DNA from 2 places in the Methylobacterium sp. Leaf466 genome. Region 1 is predicted to be linked to the other one. Evidence: predicted binding sites of a transcription regulator. Region 1 holds the regulator's gene; the other holds the start of a gene.
The links. The regulator HrcA, encoded in region 1, represses chaperone genes, less so after heat shock. The targets are predictions, from matches to a motif close to GTTAGCACTCNCNNNNNGNGAGTGCTAAC.
Positions count from the first base shown of each region.

Region 2: a site for HrcA is predicted at 2,715-2,743, ahead of groES (co-chaperone GroES). Genes of this name have one in related genera too.

Region 1 covers NZ_LMRC01000012.1:31,924-36,200, forward strand. Annotated here, with positions in the region: gene rdgB (RdgB/HAM1 family non-canonical purine NTP pyrophosphatase) at 1-107, opposite strand, end outside; gene rph (ribonuclease PH) at 104-817, opposite strand; gene ASG59_RS06590 (hypothetical protein) at 946-1,236, opposite strand; gene hrcA (heat-inducible transcriptional repressor HrcA) at 1,497-2,585, shown strand; gene ASG59_RS06600 (DUF1236 domain-containing protein) at 2,637-3,560, opposite strand; gene ASG59_RS06605 (tartrate dehydrogenase) at 3,908-4,277, opposite strand, start outside.
Region 2 covers NZ_LMRC01000034.1:258,997-263,273, reverse strand. Annotated here, with positions in the region: gene ASG59_RS17375 (TadG family pilus assembly protein) at 1-1,155, shown strand, start outside; gene ASG59_RS17370 (magnesium transporter CorA family protein) at 1,597-2,595, opposite strand; gene groES (co-chaperone GroES) at 2,812-3,099, shown strand; gene groL (chaperonin GroEL) at 3,198-4,277, shown strand, end outside.

The DNA.
Region 1 (4,277 bases):
ACGGCCTCGATCCCGAACGGCGCGAGCAGTTCGCGCATCTCGACGAGCTTGCCCGGGTTGTGGGTCGCGATCACGACCTTGCCGGTAAGGAGGCGATGATCGCTCATGCGATGGCCTGTTTCTGCAGGGCGACCAGTTCGGCGATGCCGCCCTTGGCCAGACGCAGGAGGCTGAGGAGTTCCTCCTCCGAGAACGGCTTGCCCTCGGCGGTGCCCTGCACCTCCACGAGACCGCCCGAGCCGGTCATCACGAAGTTCGCGTCGGTCTCGGCGGCCGAATCCTCGGCGTAGTCGAGATCGAGGACGGGCGTTCCCTTGTAGATGCCGCAGGAGATGGCGGCGACGTGGTCGCGCAGGGGGTCGACCGAGATGATCGAGCGGCCGCGCATCCACGAGAAGCAATCGTGCAGGGCGATCCAGGCTCCGGTGATCGCGGCGGTGCGGGTGCCGCCGTCGGCCTGGAGGACGTCGCAATCCACGGTGATCTGGCGCTCGCCGATGGCCGGCAGGTTGGTGACCGCGCGCAGCGAGCGGCCGATCAACCGCTGAATTTCTTGGGTGCGCCCGGACGGCTTGCCCGCCGTGACCTCGCGGCGGTTGCGCTCGTGGGTGGCGCGCGGCAGCATCGCGTATTCCGCCGTGACCCAGCCCTTGCCCGAACCACGCAGCCACGGCGGGCCGCGCTCTTCGAGGGAGGCCGTGCACAGCACCTTGGTCTCGCCGAAGGTGACGAGGCAGGACCCTTCGGCGTAGCGGGCGACCGACCGTTCGAGGGTGACGGTACGCAGGGCGTCGGTGGCGCGCTTCGACGGCCGCATCGGCGTCTTCCTCAGGGTGCTCTCGCTCGGGGTGGTCCGGAACGATGAGGCCGCGCTCTTAGGCGTCCGTCGTGCGGGCGGCAAGCGGCGGGACGCCGACCCGAAGGGTCGTGTCCCGCCCGTGCGGCTCAGTACCGGAAGCGGCGGCCGTGGTGGTGATGGTGGCGACGGCCGTAATGGTGGCCGAAGTGACGGCCGCGATGGTGATGGAAGTGGCGGCGGTGATGGCGACCGTGATGACGCCAGTGACCGCCACCGTAGCGGACTTCGGCGATGTCGGTGGACGGGGCGACGACCTCGATCGGAGCCACGGCGGGAGCCGCCTCGGCGGTCTTCGGGCTACCGAACATCATGCCGCCGACGATGGCGACGACGAGGGCGGACGACTTGACCAGACCGGCCAGGGTTGGGAACTTCATCGCATGAACTCCTGTGAAGCACTCACTCGGATCGAGCCGGCCCGCGGTGGCGGGCGAGCGCGATCAGCGGAGACAAACGTCCGACACCCGCGAAACGACCCGACACCGGCGTGTTTTTCTCCGACTTAATTTCGCGGCCGCCGGGGATTAGTGTCGCGCCGCGGTCCGTCTCGTGCGTCCCTCGTCACCGGGATGCCGGCGGGGTCGGCCAGGATCAGGACCCGTGCAGGACGACCCGTGCAGGACCAGGACCAGGACCCGTGACAGAGCACCCTCGCCCGTTCTCGACCCACCACGCCCTCTCCGGCCTCGACACGCGGGCGCGGGAAATCTTCCGGCAGATCGTCGAGAGTTACCTGTCCACCGGGGAGCCGGTGGGCTCGCGCAACCTCGCCCGCATCCTGCCGATGCCGCTCTCGCCGGCCTCCATCCGTAACGTGATGGCGGATCTGGAGCATTCCGGGCTGATCTTCGCACCCCACACCTCGGCCGGGCGGCTTCCCACCGAGCAGGGCCTGCGTTTCTTCGTGGATGCGATGCTGGAACTCGGCGACGTCGGCCGCGAGGAACAGGAGCGGATCGAGGCGCAGATGCGGGCGGCCGCCTCCGGCCACACCTTCGAGAGTGCGCTGGCCGAGGCCTCGACGCTGCTGTCGGGCATCTCGCGGGGGGCCGGCGTCGTCGTCACCACCAAGGCGAACGTGCAGCTCAAGCACATCGAATTCGTGCGGCTCGACCCGCAGCGCGCCCTGGTCGTCCTCGTCTCCGACGACGGGTCGGTGGAAAACCGGCTGCTCGACCTGCCGCCCGGCCTGCCGGCCGGCGCGCTCCAGGAGGCCTCGAACTATCTCAACGCCCGCCTGCACGGCCGCACCTTGGGCGGCCTGCGCGCCGAGATCGAGGCGGGGCGCCAGGCCATGAAGCAGGAGCTCGACGCCATCACCGAGCGGCTGGTGGATGCCGGGCTCGCCGTCAGCGTCGGCCCGAGCGAGGCGCGCCAGCTGATCGTGCGCGGCCAGGCCAATCTCCTCGACGACCTGCGCGCGGCGGAGGACCTCGAACGCATCCGGCTGCTGTTCTCCGATCTCGAGACGCAGAAGGAGGTCATCGACCTCCTGTCCCGTGCCGAGGGCGGCGAGGGCGTGCGCATCTTCATCGGCTCGGAGAACAAGCTGTTCTCGCTGTCCGGCTCGTCGATGATCGCCGCTCCGTTCCGGGACGGGTCCCAGAAGATCGTCGGCGTCGTCGGCGTCATCGGCCCGACCCGGCTGAACTACGCGCGGATCGTGCCGATGGTCGACTATACGGCCCGCGTCGTTTCGCGAATGCTCGATCGCGGGCCCAGGTAGCGCTCGGCCCGCCAGTGAACGCGCGGCCCGAAGGCCGCACGCTTTTTCGGCTCAGCCGCGGATCACGTCGACGATCTCGTAGGTGTCGGGATCGACGATGACGATGTCGTCGTCCACCAGCACGTAGCGGTAATCCTCGTACTCCGGCACCACCCGGACGATCTCGGGCGGCAGGGTCGAGAGGGTGTAGCTACGGGCGATGGCGGTCCCAACCGTCAGCGCGAAGGCGCCGGCGGCCAGACGGGTCACGCCGCCACGGCGAAGCAGGCTCTGGCGGAACTCGGTGCGCTGCGGGGCGCCGAGACGGCCGAAGGCACCGCGGGCCGCGCCGCGCTCGCCGCGCATTCCGCGATCGCCACCGCGTCCGTCGCGGTCCGCCCGACCGTCGCGGTCGCCGCCACGTCCATCACGATCCGCGCGGCCGTCACGATCGCCCCCGCGTCCGTCGCGTCCGTCGCGTCCGTCGCGGTCCATCTTGCCGTCGCGGTCGCCCCGCTCGGCGCCCTTGCCGTCACGGTCGCCCTTGCCGTCGCGATCGCTTTTGTCGGCGCCCTTGCCGTCACGCTCCATCTGCCCGCCTTCGCGGCCGCCGCGGGCGCCATCCTCGCCACCCCGCCCGGGAGCACCGCCGGCCCGGCCAGGTGTTCCGGCCTCGCCGGCACCGCCGCGCGCACCGGCCGCACCGCCGGCCTCGCCGGCACCGCCACGCATGCCACCACCCGCACCGCCGGCCGCGCCACCCGACTCACCGGCGCCGCCACGCATGCCGGCGCCCCCGGCGCCACCGCCACCACCCATGCCTGCGCCGCCGCCGGCGCCACCACCGGCGCCGCCGCCCGCACCGCCGCCAGCAGCCCCGCCGGCGGCACCGCCTCCAGCGCCGCCACCGCCGCCGGGACCGCCCTGCGCGACCGCGCTCGCCACACCGGCCACCATCAGGGCAGCCGCCATCGTGCTCCGCATGAGCTTATTCATGACCATCCATCCAATCGTATTCGAGATCCGGCGCCACGAATGAACGCCATCGCGAACCCGAAACGAGACTGCATACAAAACCGTTCCGTCCCATCGCGGTGGGTCTTGCGAAAGATCACGTCGGGACGAGACTGCCGGCAACGGCAAGCTAAGCGATAGCGCTTGTTGGCCTTCGCGAGCAAAGGGCGAAAAGTTTGAGCATTCCGGTCGATCGCGATTGAAAGTCGGTCGTCGAATACGGTCCGGCGGGCACGCGTCTTGCGCCCGTCGGTCGGCGTCCGTGGGGGCGAGCCGGGGCTTCTCGCGAACGGTCCGGCCGGTGGGAGCGCCCGTGTCCGCGGTGGCCCTCAGCCGAGGGCCGCCACCACCGCCCGGCCGCAGGCAGCGGTGTCGGCCCGGCCACCGAGATCGCCGGTGCGGGTCTCCGGGTCGGCGAGCACCCGTTCGATCGCGGCCACGATGGCGGCGGCGGCGTCCCGCTCGCCGAGGTGGTCGAGCATCATCGCCCCGGACCAGATCTGCCCGATCGGGTTGGCGATGCCCTTGCCGGCGATGTCGGGGGCCGAGCCGTGGACGGGCTCGAACAGCGACGGGAAGCGCCGCTCCGGGTTGATGTTGGCCGAGGGCGCGATCCCGATCGTGCCGGTGCAGGCGGGGCCGAGGTCCGACAGGATGTCCCCGAACAGGTTGGAGGCGACCACCACGTCGAACCGATCG
Region 2 (4,277 bases), on a different contig from region 1:
ATTCTGACCGCCATGCTCGGCAAGCCGGTCAGCCTGTCGGTGATGGACTACAACGCCATCCTTTCCACGCGGGTGGACGCCTTCCGTTTTCTCGATGCCCTGGCGCCGAGCCTCGCTCTTCAGGCCGGCAGTTATCAGGACATCGTCCGGTCCACGGCGACGATCGAGCAAGTCGTCTTGGCTCTGAAAGCGACAGCCGACGGAACCGCAAACGGCGCGGTCGCCGCCTCTGCCCTCCGTCAGATCGCCTCGGGCCTGCGAAGCGGGATGCCGATCCGGGTCGATCAGATCGTCGACCTGGGGGATGCGGGCACGCTCAATCCGGGCGCCGGCTCGCGGGGCCCGACGATCGACCTGATGAATACGCTGTCCGATGCCGTCGTCATTGCGAACGGGCAACGCCAGGTCTCCGTGAACATCGGTGCATCGATCCCCGGAGTGACGGGGACGAAGCTGACGCTCGCGATCGGCGAACGCCGGCAGAGTTCGGGGTACGTCCGGCCGGGTAGCGCCGCCGCGACGGTGACGACCGCACAGGTGCGCCTATTGATCGAGGCGGACATCACGCTTCCCCTCAATCTCGGCTCGCTGACCCTGCCGATCTACGTTCAAGCGGCCCAGGCCAAGGCGACCTTGCGCTCCACCACTTGCCCATGGTCCGATCAAGGTCAGCGCCAAGTCGTCCTCGACGCGCAGCCGGGACTGGCCGACCTGGCCGTCGCCACCATCCCCAAGGCCTCGATCGATCCGACGGCCGCAACGCCCAGTTTTTCGCAGCCGGCGACCCTCCTGCGCGTGGCGCCCAGCCTCGTTGTCAGCGGCCGCTCCTCGCTTTCCATCGGAAGCACGTATGCCCAATCGGTGACCTTCGGCGAAGACGACATCGCACGGCATACGGTGAAGACCGTGAGCTCGAACGGCCTCACGCAATCGGCCGTCACCAGCTTGATTCAGAACCTGGACCTCTCTGTGAGTGGCATCGGCATCCTGACGCCGGGTCTCCTCACAGGCACCGTCGCGACCGTCCTCGGCACGGTCGCCCCAGCTCTCGACGGGGTTCTCAACAGCACCCTGCGGACGCTCGGTCTCCGCCTCGGGAACGCCGACGTCACCGTCGACGGCACCCGCTGCGATCAGGCCGTCCTAGTCCAGTAGTCATCACCTATAAATTTTAGTCTTGTTGTTTTATTTTCATCAATGAATGAAATATGACATCGATATAATATTTTAAGATAATTATATTTATATGAATAGTAATAAAACACAGCAAATTATTGATCAAAATAAAACGCACATATATATTGCCACGCCTTATCAAAGGTATCGACAAATGTTCTCGTCGGATAATCATTTCAAGCAAGGCGCTACCCTTGTCGAACTATTTCAACGCGAGCTACTCCAGAGAACGCTGGCTGGCGAAGTCAGCCTCAATGCGGCCCGAATCTGTGGCGCAAATCTGGCGGTTCTGCAACTTGCAGTTCAACACCGGGCCCTGACACCGCGGGAGGCAGCCCTCCAAGCGTGGGAGGCCCTGGAGTTCGCCCTTAAAAGTTGCGAGATCGTCGGTGGATAGCCCGAGCACTCCGCAACTGCATCTCAAAACCAGCCGCGCCGCCAGAAGTACAGGAGCGGGAGCAGGGCGCTGATCACGATCAGCGACAGGCCGTAGGGATAACCGTAGATCCAGTCGAGTTCCGGCATGTGCTTGAAGTTCATGCCGTACATCGACGCGACCAGGGTCGGGGGCACGCCCACCACCGAGACCACGGTGAGCACCCGGAAGGTGTTGTTCTGCTCGATGCTGATGAGTCCCAGGGTCGCGTCGAGCAGGAACTGAACGTTCTCGGACTGCCGGATCTCGAACTCGGCGAGGGAGGCGATGTCGCGTCGGATCGTCTCGAAGCGCGGCACCTGCTCGACGCCCAGGACGCCCTCGCACTCGCCGGCCACGAACGGCAGGATGCGTTCGAGGCCGAGCAGGGTCGCGCGGATCTTGCCCAGCGCCTTGCCGCGCCGGCCGATGCTGCGCAGGATCCGCCGCAGGGCGAGATCGCGACGGCGCGGCACGACCGCCCCGGAGGCGGTACCGCCGCCCCTCACGTCGAAATCGAAGATGCGGGTGGAGAGGGTGTCGAGGTCGGCCCCCATCTCCTCCAGCGCGTCGGCGAGGCTGTCGACGAGTTCCTCCATCAGGAGAAGGAAGATCTCGGTGCTCGTGGCCGCCGGGCCGTCCTGCTCGGCGATGCGCGTCTTGACCTCGGAAAAGGCGCGCAGGTCGTGGAACCGCACCGTGACGAGGCGGTCGCGCGTCAGCACGAAGCCGAGGGGCTTCAAGAGCGAATCGACCTTGTCGAAGGTGATCATCGGGGTGCTGAGCGACAGCCCGGCCTTGGTCCGGCGCAGGCGGCTCGAGTTCTCGACTTCGCTGAGCGCCGTGCGGGACGGCACGCGGATGCCGGTGGCCTCCTCGACGGCCCTGGCCTCCTCCGCGCTCGGGTCGTTCAGGTCGATCCAGATCGCGTGATCGGGCACCCTCGGCGCCCCGGGCGGCCCGGCATGGTCGACCGCGCCGTGCGGCCCCTGGAGACTGATCATGGGAGAGTGAAACGTCCTCGCACGGCGGGGCCCGCGGGGACCGAATCCACCGCGACACGGGGGTTGCGCCGAGGGTTTTCCTTGACTCGCGGCCGGCATACGCCTAATCCGCAGCCATCGCTGGCACTCACCGATCGAGAGTGCTAACGGCGCCGGGTTGAGCGTGCCTTCGGCCGCATCAACGCCATCCATGAATTTGAAGCAAGAGGGCAGCTCATGAAGTTCCGTCCGCTGCACGACCGTGTCGTCGTCCGCCGCATCGAAGGCGAAGAGAAGACCAAGGGGGGCATCATCATCCCCGATACCGCCAAGGAGAAGCCGCAAGAGGGCGAGATCGTCGCCGTCGGCCCCGGCGCCCGCGACGAGGCCGGCCGCATCAACGCCCTCGACGTCAAGGCCGGCGACCGCGTGCTGTTCGGCAAGTGGTCCGGCACCGAGGTCAAGATCGACGGTCAGGACCTCCTGATCATGAAGGAATCCGACATCATGGGCGTCGTCGCCTAAAGTCGGGTCCGCCTTCGCTTTTTCTCCGTCTCCACGAGCCCTTCGAGGGCGCCGCCCGCGGCGCCGCGGGGCTCCCCACTTCATAAGGATTCCGACACATGGCAGCGAAAGAAGTCCGCTTCGCCTCCGACGCCCGCGAGAAGATGCTGCGCGGCGTCGACATTCTCGCCGACGCGGTGAAGGTCACGCTGGGCCCCAAGGGCCGCAACGTCGTCATCGAGAAGAGCTTCGGCGCGCCGCGCATCACCAAGGACGGCGTCACCGTCGCCAAGGAGATCGAGCTCTCCGACAAGTTCGAGAACATGGGCGCACAGATGCTGCGCGAAGTGGCCTCGAAGACCAACGACATCGCCGGTGACGGCACCACCACCGCCACCGTCCTGGCCCAGGCGATCGTGCGCGAAGGCGCCAAGTACGTCGCCGCCGGCATGAACCCGATGGACCTCAAGCGCGGCATCGACCTCGCCACGGCCGCCGCGGTGAAGGACATCATCGCCCGCGCCAAGAAGGTCGCCTCGTCCGAGGAAGTCGCCCAGGTCGGCACGATCTCGTCGAACGGCGACAAGGAAATCGGCGAGATGATCGCCCATGCCATGCAGAAGGTCGGCAACGAGGGTGTCATCACCGTCGAAGAGGCCAAGACCGCCGAGACCGAGCTCGACGTCGTCGAGGGCATGCAGTTCGACCGTGGCTACCTCTCGCCGTACTTCATCACCAACGCCGAGAAGATGGTCGCCGAGCTCGAGGACCCCTACATCCTCATCCACGAGAAGAAGCTCTCGTCGCTCCAGGCGATGCTCCCGGTCCTCGAGGCCGTTGTGCAGACCGGCAAGCCGCTGGTCATCATCGCCGAGGACATCGAGGGCGAGGCGCTCGCCACCCTCGTCGTGAACAAGCTGCGTGGCGGCCTCAAGGTCGCGGCCGTCAAGGCTCCGGGCTTCGGCGATCGCCGCAAGGCCATGCTCGAGGACATCGCGATCCTGACCCAGGGCCAGATGATCGCCGAGGACCTCGGCATCAAGCTCGAGAACGTCACCCTGCCGATGCTCGGCCGCGCCAAGCGCATCCGCATCGAGAAGGAGACCACCACGATCATCGACGGCGCCGGCGAGAAGACCGAGATCGAAGCCCGCGTCGGCCAGATCAAGGCGCAGATCGAGGAGACCACCTCGGACTAC